One region of the Dietzia maris genome, then DNA from elsewhere that is predicted to be linked to it. Evidence: riboswitches for the same ligand, from Rfam matches in the RefSeq annotation. Region 1 holds a riboswitch; the other holds the start of a gene.
What was found. Region 1 has a riboswitch for thiamine pyrophosphate ahead of VYL96_RS12540 (3-oxoacyl-ACP reductase). Riboswitches for the same ligand answer to the same signal wherever they lie in the genome.

Region 2: it holds a riboswitch for thiamine pyrophosphate, as region 1 does, so the genes downstream of both, thiD (bifunctional hydroxymethylpyrimidine kinase/phosphomethylpyrimidine kinase) here and VYL96_RS12540 (3-oxoacyl-ACP reductase) in region 1, are expected to answer to the same signal.

The regions. Positions count from the first base shown of each region.
Region 1 is NZ_CP143053.1:2,706,095-2,716,398, forward strand. It holds gene VYL96_RS12520 (SDR family oxidoreductase) at 1-322, opposite strand, end outside; gene VYL96_RS12525 (hypothetical protein) at 444-668, shown strand; gene VYL96_RS12530 (hypothetical protein) at 842-1,312, opposite strand; gene VYL96_RS12535 (hypothetical protein) at 1,314-1,673, opposite strand; gene VYL96_RS12540 (3-oxoacyl-ACP reductase) at 1,856-2,617, opposite strand; TPP riboswitch at 2,746-2,843, opposite strand; gene VYL96_RS12545 (SRPBCC family protein) at 2,914-3,390, opposite strand; gene VYL96_RS12550 (DMT family transporter) at 3,504-3,818, opposite strand; guanidine-III (ykkC-III) riboswitch at 3,829-3,895, opposite strand; gene VYL96_RS12555 (hypothetical protein) at 3,977-4,210, shown strand; gene VYL96_RS12560 (aspartate dehydrogenase domain-containing protein) at 4,276-5,115, shown strand; gene VYL96_RS12565 (DUF6480 family protein) at 5,148-5,414, shown strand; gene VYL96_RS12570 (NAD(P)/FAD-dependent oxidoreductase) at 5,419-6,603, shown strand; gene VYL96_RS12575 (hypothetical protein) at 6,676-6,846, opposite strand; gene VYL96_RS12580 (hypothetical protein) at 6,867-7,115, opposite strand; gene VYL96_RS12585 (TauD/TfdA dioxygenase family protein) at 7,112-8,011, opposite strand; gene VYL96_RS12590 (TetR/AcrR family transcriptional regulator) at 8,129-8,713, shown strand; gene VYL96_RS12595 (formylglycine-generating enzyme family protein) at 8,899-9,771, shown strand; gene VYL96_RS12600 (TetR/AcrR family transcriptional regulator) at 9,727-10,304, opposite strand, start outside.
Region 2 is NZ_CP143054.1:10,530-16,913, forward strand. It holds gene VYL96_RS16915 (restriction system modified-DNA reader domain-containing protein) at 1-309, shown strand, start outside; gene VYL96_RS16920 (hypothetical protein) at 629-1,357, shown strand; gene VYL96_RS16925 (GIY-YIG nuclease family protein) at 2,028-2,306, shown strand; gene thiD (bifunctional hydroxymethylpyrimidine kinase/phosphomethylpyrimidine kinase) at 2,352-3,176, opposite strand; TPP riboswitch at 3,256-3,347, opposite strand; gene VYL96_RS16935 (NUDIX hydrolase) at 3,495-3,971, opposite strand; gene VYL96_RS16940 (AAA family ATPase) at 4,374-6,384, shown strand, end outside.

The DNA.
Region 1 (10,304 bases):
CGCAGGTGCGGCCGGCCTCGCGGACCAACCGGGCGACCTCGTCCGCATCGGACTGCTCGGAGGGCAGGTATCCGATCGCCACGTCGGCCCCTTCGCGCGCGTACGCTATCGCCACCGCGCGACCGATGCCCGAGTCTCCGCCGGTGATGAGCGCGCGTCGGCCGGTGAGCCTCCCGTGACCGATGTAGGACGTCTCACCGTGATCGGCCGGCGGCTGAAGCTCGGAGGCGAGCCCCGGCACCGGCTGGGACTGCATCGGGATGTCGACCTCGTACTTTGTGCTGGGGTCGACGAGCGGCTGGGCGTTGGGATCGGTGGTCACGGCAGGCCTCCTGAGACGTCGGGGATTCCGACCGTACGCGTCCTGACCGGATGCGAGATGACGCCGGATCACCCACACTGCGGATACGACCGGATTCCATCGATTCGAAGGAGCAGCAAGCATGCCCCGTTACCGCGTAGTGGACCCCGACCAGAACGTCATCGAGGAGAAGGAGTTCGCTGACGACACCAAGGCGTACGACTGGTTCAAGACGGTCGAGGTCCCCGACGACGCGCTCGGGTACGCCATGGAGGTCGACATGGACGGCAAGTGGACCCGCTTCGAGATCAACGACGGCGGCACCAACACCTCCCCCGCCGCCGACGAGGGCACCGGCACCCCCTGATCTGGGAGCCCGCACGACGGGCAGTCGGCCCGCCCCGCTCGAGATCCGCTACTCCGCCTGCGGATCCGCTACCTCCACGGGAGTAGCGGAATCCGAAGCGGAGTAGCGGATTTCGGAAGGCATGACAGGCTCACCCCTTGACCAGTCCCCGTCCACGATGAGGTTCTGCCCGGTCACGGCGCGCGTCTCGCCCGATAGATGCGGTCGCGCACGGCCAGCGTCAGCGCGTCCAGGCGGGCGGCCTCTGCGAGAAGGTCGGCCACTCTGCTCGGACGGTCGGTGGTGCTGTCGACCAGGGCGTCGTTCGCCCGCTCCAGTAGGCGGGCGAACGCGGGGTCGCCGTCGAGGGCGTCCCTCACGGCGGGGTACTCGGCTTCGAGCGGGGTGCCGATGCCGAGCGTGGAGCGGAGTTCATACCAGCGGTCGAGGGTCGCGGCGAGCGCCTCGGAGGCCAGCGCGTGGGTGCGCCGCGCGGTGTCGACGGCGCGCTCGGCGGTGAGCTGCGCCGGGTCGGTCCCCCGGCTGAGCCGACGGTGGCGGGCGAGGTCCTCCAGTCCGGAGCGCACGAGCCATCCGGTCGACGCGATCCACGCGACCACACCGGCGAGGACCGCGAACACCACCAGCGCGAGGATCAGCGGCACGTCAGATCACCGCGTTGAGGACGAGCGTCAGCGGGACAGCCAGGAGCACCGCCGCCGAGAGGCCGGCCCCGATCAGTTTGCCCACGCCCGACCATCGGAGTTCGGAGCGTTCGGCCTCCAGCGCCGCGGGTGACAGCGGAGCCGCGAGGCGTCCGGCGGCGGAGGCCGCGGACTCGGCGACGGCGGGCCAGGTTCGCGGGACGTGCCGGTGCGGGTCGCTGCCGAGGTCGTCGGCGGCGAGGAGGGCTCGTTGCTCGTCCCATTCGGCGAGGCGCTGGTCGAGTTCGGCGACAGCGGCCTCGGCCTCGGCGATCCGGCGGCCCTCGGCCGTCCGCGAGAAGACCACCGAGGGGAACTGCATGACTCCAGCCTCCCCCACCCGACCGGCACCGGCAAGAGCGCGCACGTGTGAAGGTGCGCGGGCGCGCGGGCGCGCACGTGTGAGGGCGCGCGGGCGCGCGGGCGCGCACGTGTGAGGGCGCGCGGGCGCGCGGGCGCGCGGGTGTGAGGGCGCGCCCTCCGTGCGATCGGCGCCGCCGCGCCTCACCCCTTGACCAGTCCCCCGTCCACGATGAGGTTCTGCCCGGTCACGGCGCGTGCCCACGGGGAGGCGAAGAACAACACCGCGTCGGCGAGTTCGGCCGGGGTGATCGCGCGCCGCAGCGGCGTCCCCGAGGCGATGAGGTCGAACACCTCTTCAGGCGTAGCGGCGCTCGCGGCGGTCGTGCGCAGCAGACCGCCGGAGACCATGTTCACCGTGATGCCGTCCGGTCCCAGATCGGTGGCGAGGGTCCGGGTCAGCGACAGCGCGGCGGCCTTGGCTGCGGTGTAGTCGTGGTACGGCACGACGGGGTGCTGAAACAGATTGGTGCCGATGTTCACGATCCGTCCGAAGCCGACCTCCCGCATGCCCGGCAGCGTCGCCTGGGTGGTGGCGAGGGTGGCTTTCACGGCGCCGCGCAGTTGCGAGTCGAAGTCGCGCCAGGTCAGCGTCTCGGGTCGCGGGCGGGCGTCACCGTTGAACTCGAAATCGACCAGCGCGTTGTTGACGACCGTGGTGACGGGCGCGCCGAAGTGGCGACGGGCGGCGTCGACGAGGGCGTGCACCTCGTCGTCGGTGACGTCGGCGCGGAGTGCGACGGTGCGGTCCTCGCCGAGTTCACGGACGAGGTCGGCGGCGGCCGACTCGCTGCGGTGATAGTTGACGACGACGAGAGCGCCCTCTCTGGAGAAGGCGCGACTGATGTCCGCGCCGAGCCCGCGGGCGCCGCCGGTGACGAGGACGACCTGCTCGTCTATCCGCATGCTGTTGCCGATATCCATTGCCACTCACTTCCCGGTGGTCCCGGCGAGGGTGACGATGCGGCTCCGCTCCTCGACTGCGCAGGGCGCGGCGGATCGGCGACGGCACCGGGAGCCCCGTTGCGGTGGGGCGGGTGCCGTATCGACATTCCTTCGCTGGAACGACCCAGATCAGGTTCGACGGGTGTGATCTCAGCCGCCCGGGCGGGCAGCACCCCGTGTCGCCGACCACCATAGATCACCAGCCGACAGGGCGAGCGGTGACCACGTCGATCCGCTCGGTGGTGGTCATCCCGTGGTCATCCAGCGGTCTCGTACCTCGCCGCCAGCTTAGACAGCGTCTCCGTGATGCCCGCCGCGTTCCGCTCGGACATACCCACGATCTCGAAGAACCTGCCGAGCTTGGACGGCCGGTTGTCGAAGCTCTCGACGACCTTCGTCTTCCCGTCGCCGGCCGGGGTGAACTCCCAGCGCCACCGGTGACCTGCGGGGTGCGCCCACTCGATCACCTTCTCCACCGGGGTGTCGCGGTGCTCGGTGACCGTGCAGGTGATGCGGTACGGCACGCCGTACATGCGCATCGCGGTGGTGAACTTGGCACCGGGGCGCAGGGTGGTCGGCCCCCGGACGTTGTCGCGGACCGTTCCGGACCCGTCGACGAGTCCGTGCTTGCGTGGGTCGTTGAGGAGGGCGAACAGCTCGTCGGCGGGCGCGTTCACGGTCACGCTGCGGGCGACCACGCGCGGTCCGCGGTCGATTGTGCTGATGGCGGTCATGGTGAGGTGAGACCTTCCGGTTGGACTCGGCCTGGCGGCGAGCTCGGATGCTGTTCACCCCACCGTACGACCGCACTCCGACATCATGCGGTGCATCGTGTACGGCCAGCGGATCAGCGGACGGCCTTGAGCCCGACCACACCGCCGATGATCATGACGAGGAACAGCACCTTCATCGTAGAGGCGGGTTCCGCCCCGGTGGCCATGGCGTAGACGGCGGTCAGCGAGGCACCGATGCCGACCCACACCGCGTACGCGGTGCCCACGGGCAGCTCGCGCATCGCGTAGGCCAGACCGGCCATGCTCACGACAAGCGCGACGCCGAACACCACCGAGGGCCACAGCCGCGTGAACCCCTCCGAGCGGCCGAGCGCGCTGGCCCACACGGCCTCGAGAACTCCGGACAGAACGAGTACGACCCATGCCATGACGGCCTCCTGCGGGCCGTCTTGTCGCACACCGGGTACGGCACCCCTCTTCCGGAGGCCCCGGGCCGGGGCTCTGATCCCCAGGGTGACAGTCCCGGTGGTCGCGGACAACATCAGGTCCGTCACCTCGATAAGTCGCGCTATCCAAGGTGGCGTTCATGCGAGTGGGAACGGTCTCGGAGCTGTGGCGTTACCCCGTGAAGTCGATGTGCAGCGACGACGACCGGGTGCACGAGCTGCTCTCGGCCGCGCTGGGTCGTCGGGTCAGCCTGCATCCGCGCCGGCCGGCGGACCACCACGAGCACTACCGGCGCCTCGCCGTCGACGAGGCCTACCTGCGCGCTCTCACTCCGGGCACGATCCGCGAAGGCGACGACGTCCAGCTCGTCTGATCTCCGATCCGGTTCACGGCTTCACAGAAGAGCGGGCCCGTTCGTGGCTGGGTACGGTCAGGACCATGCCCCCTCTCCCCTCGTCCCCGACCCGACCGACACCCGCGGAACTGCAGGTCGCCGTAGTCGGCGCCGGCGCGATCGGCGGCGCCGTCATCGAGTCGCTCGAGCAGGGCCGGGTCCCGGGTGCGAGGCTCGGCGCGGTGCTCCGCTCGAGCAGCACGGAGAGCGAGATCGAGGCCGCCGTCGACGCGGCCGACGTGGTGGTGGAGGCCGGCAGCGTCGACGCGGCGGCGGAGTACATCCCGGGGGTCACCGCCACCGGCACGGACATCGTGGTGTGCTCGTGCGGCGTGTTCGCCCGCCACGACGACCCCCGAGACCTCCTCGCCGGAGGACCGGACACCGGTCGTGTGCTCGTACCGGCCGGGGCCATCGGGGGACTCGACGTCCTCGGGGCGGCCGCCCGCGCCGGGGCCTCCGATGCCACGGTCCGCCACTACACGATCAAGCGCCCCACGGCCCTGGACGTCGACGAGCAGCTCACCGAGCCTCGCGAGGTGTTCCGCGGCTCGGCCCGCCGGGCGGCGCTCGGCTTCCCGCGCACCTCCAACGCGTCCGTCGCGCTCGCGCTGGCCACCCTCGGCCTGGACCGGACCGAGGTGATCGTGGTCGCCGACCCGGACGTCGGACGCACCCGCCACGTCGTCGAGTGGGAGTCGCCGGTGGGCCGCTACGAGCTGCAGTTCGAGAACTCCGTCGACCCCGACTCCGGCGGCCGCACGTCCGCGATCACCGCCTGGTCGGTGGCGGACGTCCTGGGTGCCCTCGCGGCGGGCGCCGGACCGGGGGTCGTGGTGCTCACGGGTGGTAGACCGGTGGAAGGCCATGCGACGAGCCCCTAACGTGTGGGTTCCAGTCGATCGAGAGGTGCCTCATGGCCAACGCCCGACCGTCAGACCCCGACCCCGCGCAGAGCCCCGACGTGGACAGCCACGGCGCGGCCCCAGCCGGCATCACGCCGGACTCCGACTCCACCTCGTTGCAGTCGGACAGCGCCACCAGCAAGCAGGGCCCGACGGAACAGCAGAGCCCGACACCCCAGCCGGGCAACAAGAGCGCTTACGTGTGGATCGCGGTCATCGCCGTCGTCGTCCTCCTCGTCGTCATCGGCCTCGTCGGCTACGCGTTCGAAGTGTTCTGACGCAATGCCCGCCGCGTTCGACACAGTGATCGTCGGGGCGGGCAACGCCGGGGTCTCCCTGGCCGCCCGCCTCAGGCGCGACGGCTTACACAGCGTCGCGCTCATCGACCCGAGCCCCGTGCACCGGTACCGACCGATGCTCAACTACGCGGCGGCCGGGCGGGCCCGTATGTCCCGGTACGAACGACCGATGGCGACCGTCGTACCCGACGGCGTGGAGCTCCTCCCCCGGGCGGTGACCCGTGTCGACCCGGCCGAACGCACGGTCACCCTCGACACGGGAGCCACCGTCGGCTACCGCGACCTCGTGCTGTGCCCCGGCCTGACACCGCACTGGGACGCGATCCCGGGACTGCGGGAGGGCTACGTCGACGGGTGGGCGGTGTCCGCGCACGTACCCGAGTACGCTGGCCGGGCGTGCGCCGCCCTGGTCCGCGTCCGTGAGGGCACGGTGGTGTTCTCGGTTCCGCCCGAACCCGCCTCCTGCGGTGGGACCGTGCTCAAGGCGATGTTCCTGGCGTGTGACCGCTGGTTGCGCGAGGGCGTCCTCGACCGTATCGATGTGCATCTCGTGACCCCGTTCCGCGGGCTCCTCGGGCTCGAGCACGCCGATCGGAGGCTGCGCCCGTTCATCGAGCAGTACGGCATCACCGTTCACGAGCAGTCGCGCGTCGACTCCGTGGACCACCACGCCCGCACGGTGTCGGTGGACGGCCCGACGCCCGCGGCCATCGAGGACGTCCACCTGGCCTACGTCACCCCGCACACCCGTGCGCCCCGGTTCGTCGCCGACTCGGGGCTCGCCACCGACGACGTCGCCGCCCTGGTCGATGTCGACCCGGGCACCCTGCGCCACTCGCGCGTCGACACGGTGTGGGGCCTGGGTGACGCCGCGACGGTCGGGACCCGCCCGTCGGGTGGCGCACTGCGCGCGCAGGTCGGGGTGGTGGCCGACAATCTCCGCGCCGCCCGCGACGGTGGGGCGCTACGGGAGTACGACGGCTACACGGTCATCCCCGTCGCCGTGAGCAGGAACCGACTGGTGCTCGACGAGCACGACCGGGACGGTCGGCCAGCCCCCTCAGTGCGCGGGATCGACGTCACCGTCCCACGGCGGATCACGTACGCGTTCGACCGGTTCGTCCAGCCCGTCGTGTACTTCCGCAAGCTCCTGCGCGGACGCGTCTGAGCCGGCGGGCGTGCCCGGGTCGGCGGGCGCGGCCGGACGCGCCCTTCGCCACGCCCGCCGACCCCGCGCTGCTCAGTGCGTCGCCAGCTCGATGCTCTCCCTCCGTGCCCGCGGCAGTTCGCTGCCGCGCTGCAGGTCCACGCGCACGTGGTGCAGGGTCGCTCCCCGGACCAGGAACGCCCCCTCGTAGGCGGTGCTCACCGCGCTGCCGCGACTGCGGCCGATGTCCAGCGTCTCGTTCATGCTGAACATCGCTGGGGCCGTCACGGCGATGCGTCCCTGCCCGACCTGCTCGCCGTCGGCCCGCCGAAGGCGGACGAGGTGCCGAAGCCCACGTCGTCGAGCATGACGAGCAGGATGTTGGGCGCCGACTCCGGCGGCCGGACCTGCTCGACCCCCGGGAAGGGATCCTGCTGGTGGCGCCGGTCCACCTCCGCCGCGACGCGGGGCGCGAGTCGGCGGACCGGCAGGACGTGGCGGTCGAGGCTCGGGTCGTCAGGGCACGCGTTCACGCCGGCACGTCCCCGACGATCGCCACGCGCTCCATCACGCGTCGGTTCGGGAAGTAGTCGCTACACGCGTAGTGCTGCGTGGCGCGGTTGTCCCAGAACGCGACCGTGCCGGGCGCCCAGCGCAGGCGGACCTGGAAGTCGGGCATCTTCACCTGGTCCAGTAGCCGCCGGAGCAGCTCCCGCCCCTCGACGGGATCCACACCGTCGATCTCGGTGGTGAAGAGGCTGTTGACGAACAGCAGCTTGCGGCCGGTCTCCGGGTGCGTCCGGACCACCGGGTGGTGCTGCGGCGGGTACTGCGCCTGCATCTGCGCGAGCTTGTCCGGCGTCATCCCGAGGCCGAACGACGGGGTGAAGTCGTGCGTGGCGGTGAGCCCGTCGATCCGCTCCTTGATGTCGTCGGGCAGGGCGTCGTAGGCGTTGCCCATGTCTGACCAGAGGGTGTCGCCGCCGGCGTCGGGCACCTCGATCGCCCGGAGCACCGAGCCCAGGGGCGGGCGATCCTTCCAGGTCACGTCGACGTGCCAGATGTTCTCCATGCCCGGGTTGTCCTGGCCGCGGTCGAACCGGACGACCTCGGGGATCCCGCCCTGGTCGAGGATCGGGTGGACCTCCAGCTCGCCCCAGTGGGCGGCGAAGTCGCGATGCTGGTGGGCGGTGAGGTGCTGCTGGTCGCGGAAGAAGAGGACCTTGCGTTCGAGGAGCGTGGTCTTGAGCTCGGCGATCTGCTGGGGCGTCGGGGCGGCGAGGTCCACGCCCTCGATGTCGGCGCCGATGAACGGCGTGACCGGCCGCACGCCGATGTGCTCGTAGGTGGCGGGCGGCGCATCGTCGGCACGGAGCCGGAGGCGCTTGGGACCGAACTCGATCTGGTGATCGCCGATGGTGACCTGCATGGGGGTTCCTCTCGTGGCCGCGGTGCGCGGGCGGTGGGCGGGAGTCGGCAGCGACCGTAGACATCTGTCTACAGCCGGACCTATCGAGACTGTAGACGTTCGTCTACAGTCGTGTCCATGGAACGCCCCACACCAGATCGCCCCGTCGGCCGTGACGCCGTCCGCCGCGCCGTCCTGGGCACGGCCCGACGGGTCTTCGCCGCCCGCGGACCACGTGCGCCACTGCGCCTGGTGGCCGAGGCGGCTGGGGTCAACCTCGGCCTCATCCACCGGCACATCGGCAACAAGGACGACCTGCTGGCAGCGGTGCTCGAGGACGGGCTGCGCCACGGCGCCGCCCGGGTGGCCGAGCACGATGACGCCGGCCGGGCCGTCCGCTCGATGCTCACCGGGGCCACCGCCAACCCGGACTTCAGCCGGCTCCTGGTGTGGCTGTCGCTGGACCCCGACTCGGTGGCGCGCCCGCTCCTCGACGCCTCGACCCGCCCCGCCCGCGCGGTGGCCCGCATGACCGATCCGCCGCCCGCCGGGGACCTGCACCTCGCCCTCGCGCTCACGGTGATCTACGCCTGGCCCGTGCTGCGCGACCAGATCCTCGACGTCCTGGAGATCCCGCCCGCCGAGCGCGCGGACGTGGACGACCGGATGGCCGCGCTGCTGTCCGAGGTGGTCACCGGTGTGAGCGCGGAGGGACGACCGTGATGACGACGACGAGGACGACGACGAGCTCGTGCTGCGCACCGGCGGGCCCGCCCGGGCAGCAGGAGCCGGACCGTCCGGCCACGCGGTCCCGGGAGTCGACCCGCGGCCGCGAGGGCCGCAGCACCGCGGGGCGGGGCGCGGACCGACCCCGGCGGCAGGTGGTGGTGCCCGCGGGCACCTTCCTCATGGGCGACCACTTCGACGAGGGGTATCCCGACGACGGCGAGCTGCCGGTGCACGAGGTGAGCGTCCGCGCGTTCCGGATGGACGAGTGCGCGGTGACCAACGCGCAGTTCGCCACGTTCTGCAAGGACACGGGGTACGTCACCGAGGCTGAGCGCGTGGGGGTGTCCCCGGTGTTCCACCTCGCCGTCGAGGCCGCCCCCGGTGACGTCCTCCACCGGCTCGACACGACGCCGTGGTGGGTGGCCGTGCGCGGGGCGGACTGGCGGCATCCCGGGGGCCGCCGGTCCTCCATCACGGGACTGCAGAACCACCCGGTCGTCCAGGTGTCCTGGAACGATGCGACGGCCTATTGCGACTGGGCGGGCGCGCGCCTGCCCACCGAGGCGGAGTGGGAGTTCGCGGCCCGAGGCGGCCTGGCCGGGGCCCGCTTCCCGTGGGGCGATGAGCTGACCCCGCGGGGGCGCTGGAACCTCAACGTGTGGCAGGGGCGGTTCCCCACGCACAACACGCTGGACGACGGCCACCTCACGACCGCGCCCGTGCGGGCGTACCGCCCCAACGGCTACGGGCTGCACCAGATGGTCGGCAACGTGTGGGAGTGGTGCGCGGACGTGTTCGACCCGGGCTACTACGCGGTCTCACCACGCGAGGACCCGCGGGGCCCGCTCCCGGGCGGGGGCCCCGACCCGGACCGTGCCGCGGCCACCGCCGCGGACCCTGCCCCGGACGGCGACACCTGGCGGGTGATGCGCGGCGGGTCCTACCTGTGCCACGACTCGTACTGCTACCGCTACCGGGTGGCGGCACGGTCGGCCAATACGGCCGGGTCAGCGACCGCCAACCTCGGCTTCCGCTGCGTTCGCGACGTGTGAGCCTGGACCGGCCGCACCCTGCCCGGCCCGCAGCGCCGCCTCGACCATGTCGTAGAGGTGGGCCACGACCTTCTCGAAGTCGGTGTTGACCACCGTGCTGCTGGCGTCGCGACGGTCCTCGTAGACCGCCAGCGCGCCGGTGAACATCTGCGTGGCCAGATCGATCCGCTCGAACGCCACCCGCCGCGGCAGGTGTGAACACACGTCGATGAGCCGCACCACCACGTCGTCGGTCGCCGTGCGCAGCCGCACCTCCGGCGCCTCGGGGCCCATCACCGGACCCACCCGCTGCAGGAAGCGCGCGTAGTGGGTGGCGTCCGGCGACGCCCGCAACAGCTCGACGATCGGCTCGAACAGGACCCGCACCAGCGAGGCGAGGTCCGTGCCCAGGCCGTGCTCGTCGATCTCGGCGAGCCGCTGCTGCCGCACCGAGTCCAGGGCGGTCAGCCTGCGCCGCAGCACCTGCCGGATGAGCCCGTCCCGGCCCCCGAAGTGGTATTGCACCGCCGAGTTGTTCCGTTGCCCGGCGGCCG
Region 2 (6,384 bases), on a different contig from region 1:
GGACCGCGACGGTCGTTCAGTGTGTCTGTTCTAGACCTCCTCAAGGCCGGAATGCTCCGAAGTGGAGAGACTCTCTCCTGGACTCGGCCTCGCAGTGGAGAAACCCATCGGATCACCGTCGAAGAGGATGGCAGACTCAAGCTGCCGACGGGAAAAATTGTCTCATCACTTTCCACCGCCGCGACCGAGGTCGTCGGCCACGGCAGCTTTCCAGGATGGGAATGTTGGCATAGCGAATCCGGTGAGCGGCTATACGAAATGCGCTCTCGGCTCCAAGCAGAGAGAGAAACCGCTACCGCGACACCTTGAACAGTCCAACTTGAACTCGCCGATAACCAGGTCTTATGTCAAGTACCAGGCACTCTATGGTCGCTCTCCGCACATAGTGCAGATCCGGGTAACGGAGCGCCCCCCAACTCGGGGCCGACGCACTTAGATTCCTTCGCAGGGCCTCAGCGTCCGCCGCGGTGATCAGGAGTACAGACGGCAGAAGAGCCACTCGGCGCCAGTGGCGGTTCCCGATATGTGGCTTGGACGTGTGCCATCCTCATAGGGAGGCTCACGCCCTCAGCTGCGGGTATCGGACGGTTAAACCTTCAGTAAGCCGACAGATTGGAACCGAAAGACCATGCCGCGCATACCGGGTTATTACGAATGGGACGACGCCAGTTTGAGGCCCGGACAGAAGCGTGAAGGAGGCCTTCACCAGAATTTGTTCGATGAAAACGGTGACCTAAAAGGTAATGCCCGATTTGTCGAGGCGGACGAGGTCCAAGCAGACGCCCCGATCGTTACGGAAACCGTTTACATTCCGGCTGAGGAGCGCCGCGAGGACGCTGAGCTGGCCGCGCTGATCGCGACCCTCATTGTTGTGCTTGGCACGCCGGTAGTCGCCAGGTGGTGGAACGAAACAGCGAGACCGTTCGTCCGCTCTAGATTTGGTGGCTTGAGAAAGCGCGGAAAGGCCGCCGCGGTGCACGAAAGCGCTCCGAAGGCGACAAGGGAGGGCCCCACGGAGTTAGTGGCAGCAGCTCCTGATGACGCGCGTCCTGGCATGTCTCAGGCTGAGGCTAGGGCTCGCTACATCGCGGCAGTAGCCGCGCAAGCGTTCGCCGAGGAGCAGATGCGGTTGGTCAGCGGTGCCCGCATTGTTGACGCGGGGCCAGGCGAGGTGGATGCCGAGTGGGCGCTCGGCGGGCTGTCGGCCTTAGACCAACAGCGCCTGATCGAGGCACTGGTGCGGAACCCGACGCTATTGGCTGAGGACAATCTGGCACAGCTGGCCAGCTTGCTGGTTCAACCCGCGGCGCTACGCGAACTGCAGACGACAGAGGATGACGGAGCGCTCGGATCGTGACCTTCTAGTCGCGGCGACTGATGCCACGTTCCTGCCCTTCTTTCATCGCCAGGTCAGCGGAACGCGGTCCGGCCAGTGCAGTTCGATTCCCGCTAACGGACCAACCAAGTCTCATCCGGGCTCATTCGGAGCGTGACCCTCTCCCCGGTGCCAGTGCGGCCGGTCGCCTCCACCAGACCGTATGGCCGCACGACTTGCCTGCTCGCCTTGATCCACGATCGCAGCCGCTCAGAGTAGACCTCTGACCTGAGTTCCACAAGTTGACAGTGATTCAGCGTTCTTGGGTGTGGTCGTCGCTGTTCACAGCGTTGGACGCTCCTCGCGCGGGTCACTAATTGGGCGGCAGTGGGGAGTCGCCCGGACACGATCACGGCCCGCAGTACGGATCTACCGCGCCAGCAAGCGCCTAAACATCCTGGCCGGGCGCGGCTTCCAGGAGCTTCGAGTAGCCTCAGTGACCCGCCTCGACGGCCATTAGTGGGTTGCACGCCCGCTGGGGGAGATCAGTCGGACACCCAGCGCCCCAAAACACGGTTGAGCTCGACGTGAACGGCTGCGGCAGCGCCCTTCCTGGATCGCTCGCAGCTCCACAAACTCCCTGCGTGGCGAGGTCCGCGCAGAAGTGCGCACCCAGGCCGTCCCTCGCCATGAAAGCGGGTCACTAAAAGTTGTGGAACTCAGGTCTGAGTCGGCCGCCAGTACGCCCCGCGAGCACTGCTACCGAACTGAGCGCACTGACCGCGTCGTGCTGATCGCCGAGGACGAGGCCCGGCTCACCGCCTGGATGCAATCGCACCTTCGCCTGTCCTGGTGCGAGCATCCTGACCCGGTTGAGGTCGAACGCGCTGTTATAGCGCGATGGGCACCGCCGCTAAACATCGACCATGCCACCGGCGCGATCCGCGACATCGTCACGGCCGCCCGAGCCGCGTACAACAGCAGCGCCTGAGCACGACGGCCGCCGGTATTCAGACGTTATGACAAGTAGATGGTCCTACCTGCGCTCGCCGCGCATAGCCGGTGCACTCCACAGCGCGTGGAAGTGGTGCACGGGTCCGTGGCCGGAACCGACATCGAGCTCGTCGGCGTGCTGAAGGGACCCTGTGAGGTAGTCCTTAGCAAGGCGCACGCTCGTGACGACGTCGTTATGCGGTACTAGCGCGGCGATAGCGGCAGATAAGGTGCAACCGGTGCCGTGGTCACTGTTGGTGTCCACACGGGCCGCGGATAGCTCCACCGTGGTCGCGCCGGTGAGGATGTCCACGCTCGTTCCTCCTGGCAGATGCCCGCCTTTGAGGAGCACCCAGGGCGCTCCGAGCGTACGCAGGGCCGGCAAAAGCTCACGCATCTGGTCGACATCTGCGATCGCATCGGAAGCCCCGGTCAGGACCGCAGCCTCAGGGAGATTGGGGGTGAGAATCGTCGCTCGCGGGACCAATAAGTCACGGACCGCGGAGACGGCGTCCGGGGCGAGCAGATAGTCGCCACTCTTGGCGACCATCACCGGATCAAGCACTACGGGACAACGCGGATACGCATCCAATGCTCCAGCGATACTCAAAGCGATCCCAGCGTTGGCGACCATACCGATCTTGACCGCATCGACACGCACATCGTCGAACACCGCGGCGAGCTGATCCGCGACGAAGGCCGGCTCGAGCGCAACGAATCTCCGCACGCCCTGCGTGTTCTGGGCGACCACCGCGGTGATCGCACTCATGCCGTAAACGCCGAGAGCAGAAAACGTCTTCAGGTCCGCCTGAATACCCGCGCCACCACTCGGGTCCGTTCCGGCAATCGATAGAACATTTGCGATCATCAGTCCCAGCCTCGTTTCCGGTATCCCTGAACCGCACGAGGAGCGAACGCGCAAAATTGTCCCAAAGCGACTGCAACGCAGTGCTTAGCGTCGACATTCCTCCGCGAGTCCGAACTCGATCAGGTTCTTCGGGTGTGATCTCAGCCCTGGCGGGCACCCCGTGTCGAACGCCAGCGTACCTAGTCTCATGGGGCAATTCTCAACAGCCATGCGCCTAGGCCCCAGCACGATGGCCCGGATTGTGGTTCGCGCAAGGATCGGCCGGGCCTGGCGCTCAGGCTGCGTCCGTTCCAGACAGGGTTGTCATGTTGGTGAGCATCACGTGCCGCTCTCATTCCCGTAGATCCTGGCGGCAAGTTCAGCAACCTCGGCGACGTCCTTGCTCAAGTCCAGCTGCGTCTCGTCGACCTCGTCGAGTCCGTACCAGCGCGCCTCTAACGCGTCATCACCGGCAAGTAGAGATCCTGAAAGCCAGCGGCACAGCACCGCGATTAGAACGAAATGACTGGTCACAACACCACGTTCATCGAAGCCGAATGCGTCGACCGACGTGACGATGCACATCGCTTCGGCCGTGATCGCGGTCTCCTCGGCTAACTCACGAATCGCAGCCTGGTCAATCGTCTCGCCGAACTCGATCTTTCCCCCGGGAAACCCCCACCGTCCGGCGTCCGGCGGATTCGCGCGCCGCACCAGGAGAACTCGGCCATCCATGACAACGACAGCGATCACCGCCACCACCGGCCGGATCGATGAGGTCCTGGCGATACTCGCGTCAGCAGTCACAACGAACATTGTGACCTAGGGGCGATCGCTACGCCGTGGGCCCGAGCCTGCTTGGCGCCGGCCACCACGGCCCGCCCGCGGGCACCGGCCTGATCTCGAGCCACTCCCCTGGCCTCCGCCCCGGACACCTGAGGAGCATCCGGACCCCCTCACGCGCAATCGAGATCGAGAGCGACGCCTCTCCAAAGCAAAGGCAAGCTGTGTCGCGTTTGACGATCCCGTATCGGGACACGGCTCGGAGCGGACTCGGCAGCGTCCCGACCTAGGCTGGGTGTCTCGTAGACGTGTCGCACTAGCGAGGCCCGGGAAGCGCGACTAAATGCGTCACACGAGCCCGCCGAACTCACCGTCAACCCACTCAACGTGTGACGCTTATGCCCCGGTGTCGGAGATGGCAACTAGATTCAGGTCATGCTGCGTCGTCTTGATATTGAGGCCCCTTGGCGGTCGCTTGATAGTGGTTTCTGGCCTGAGCACCTTCCAGCCGGATGTAAGACGGTCATCTACGGCCACAATGGCAGCGGGAAGTCGACCTTGTCGGAGTTGCTTCTAAGCCTTGCCGACGGATCGTCGGCGACAAACGTCGTGTGGGAAGACGGCCACATGAAACGAACCAAGGTCAGGGCGGGTGGTTCAAGCCCCTCTCCGGCCATGGCGGTCTTCACTCGCAAGTGGGTCGAGGCGAACCTGTCGGCGTTCCTCGATGGCGCCAACGCCGCAGCGATTGTGACACTAGGTCGCGAGGCCATCGACGCCAAGGAAGAGGAGGAGCGTCTGGTTAGTGAGATCAGGACGCTCCACGAGCAGGCGGACGAAGCAGAAGAGCAGCGCAGCACTGCCGCCGCCGAAGTAGATGCGTTGGTTCGCAACGTGCAAGAACAGATCGTTTCCCAATTAAGGACGTTCGACCACGCCCACTTCACGAAGAACCGCTACAGCTCGCCCAAGGTCCAAGAGGCGCTACGTTCGTTTCAAGATGAGTTCCCAAACAGCGACGCCCACGCCGAGGCGTTGAAGCGACTCGCCGAAGGCGCGCCCGCCCCGGTTGATGCCCTCCGTCCACCTCCCAACGATACTGCCGCGAGGCTTGATGGCCTGGCGGAGCTTCTCGCGGAGACGCCGACGCGGGTGGCAATCGCTGCGCTCGACGGAAACCCCGAAGCCCAGGCGTGGGTCGAGCATGGGCTCACGCTGCACGAAGGAAGCGACCGCTGCCACTTCTGCGACGGCGAATATACGAGTGAGCGGCGAGCGCAGCTTGCTCGTCATTTTGATGAAAGTTGGCTCCAGATCCGCGGTAAGGCTAAAGACCTGCTCGGGACCGTAACGCGCGAAAGGCAATCACTTGATGACTGGCTTGTCGCGTTGCCGGCGGCCCCGAGGCTCACCGGTGAGCTTCAGTCAGCGTATGAGCAAGCCCTCAAGCAGGTTAGAGACGCTATCGACATTCGTCTCACTGCCCTTGATTCCTTGGAGTCAGCAATTGAGGTCAAGGCCAACGATCCCAGCGCAACACCGGCGGTGCCAGACTGGTCCGCGCTCGCCACGCCGCTGCCCACCGCGACACTTGTTCAGACGGTCAGCGAACACAATGATCAGGCGCGTCGCCATGAAGAGCTGACAGATGAGCGAAAGCGGACCGTCCTCAGCCACCTCATCGGTGCGCAGAGCACGGAATTCCGGACGCTTGAGCAGCAAGTCAAGGACCTCGCCGACAAGAGTGGGGCGAGCAGGCAGGCGGCGGCGCTGGCCGAGCGAAGTCTGGACGAGGTCCGCAAATCGAAGTTCGCAACCAAGCCCATGGCTGACACGCTCACCCGCGATCTTGCACGTGTCTACGGCAAGGATCACCTCAGCGTGACGGTCACCGACGACGGAAAGTCGTACTGGTGCCGACGCGGCGATCAGCCCGGTACCGACCTAAGCGAGGGAGAACGCACCACCCTCTCGCTGCTCTACTTTCTACGGAAACTCGAGGACGAGCAGCAACCTGGTGGTGAGGCGTCTCAGCGGATCGTGGTCATCGATGACCCATCGAGCTCACTAGACCGGGAAGCCCTGTTTGCCACACACCAATGGCTCATCGACACGCTCAGCGGGGTCGGTCAGTACATCGTGCTGACACACGATTTCAGCCTGCTCCGGCTCTTCCTCAAGTCTCAGAACAACGCTTGGGGAAAGTCCATGAAACGAGTCACCAAAGGCGAAGCCGACGAGGTGCGCTTCCCCAAAGTGTCGTTCTTGGAGATGTATGCGGCGTCGGCGGACGGTGAGCGTCGATCGAAGTTGGGCAAGCTCCCGCGGCTACTACTCAACAGCACTTCGGAGTATGCCTATCTCTTTGCCATGGTGATGGCCGGCGTGGCCGACTCCGAGGACCACGAGCGCCTCTTCCTGCTACCGAACGCAGCGCGAAGAGTTC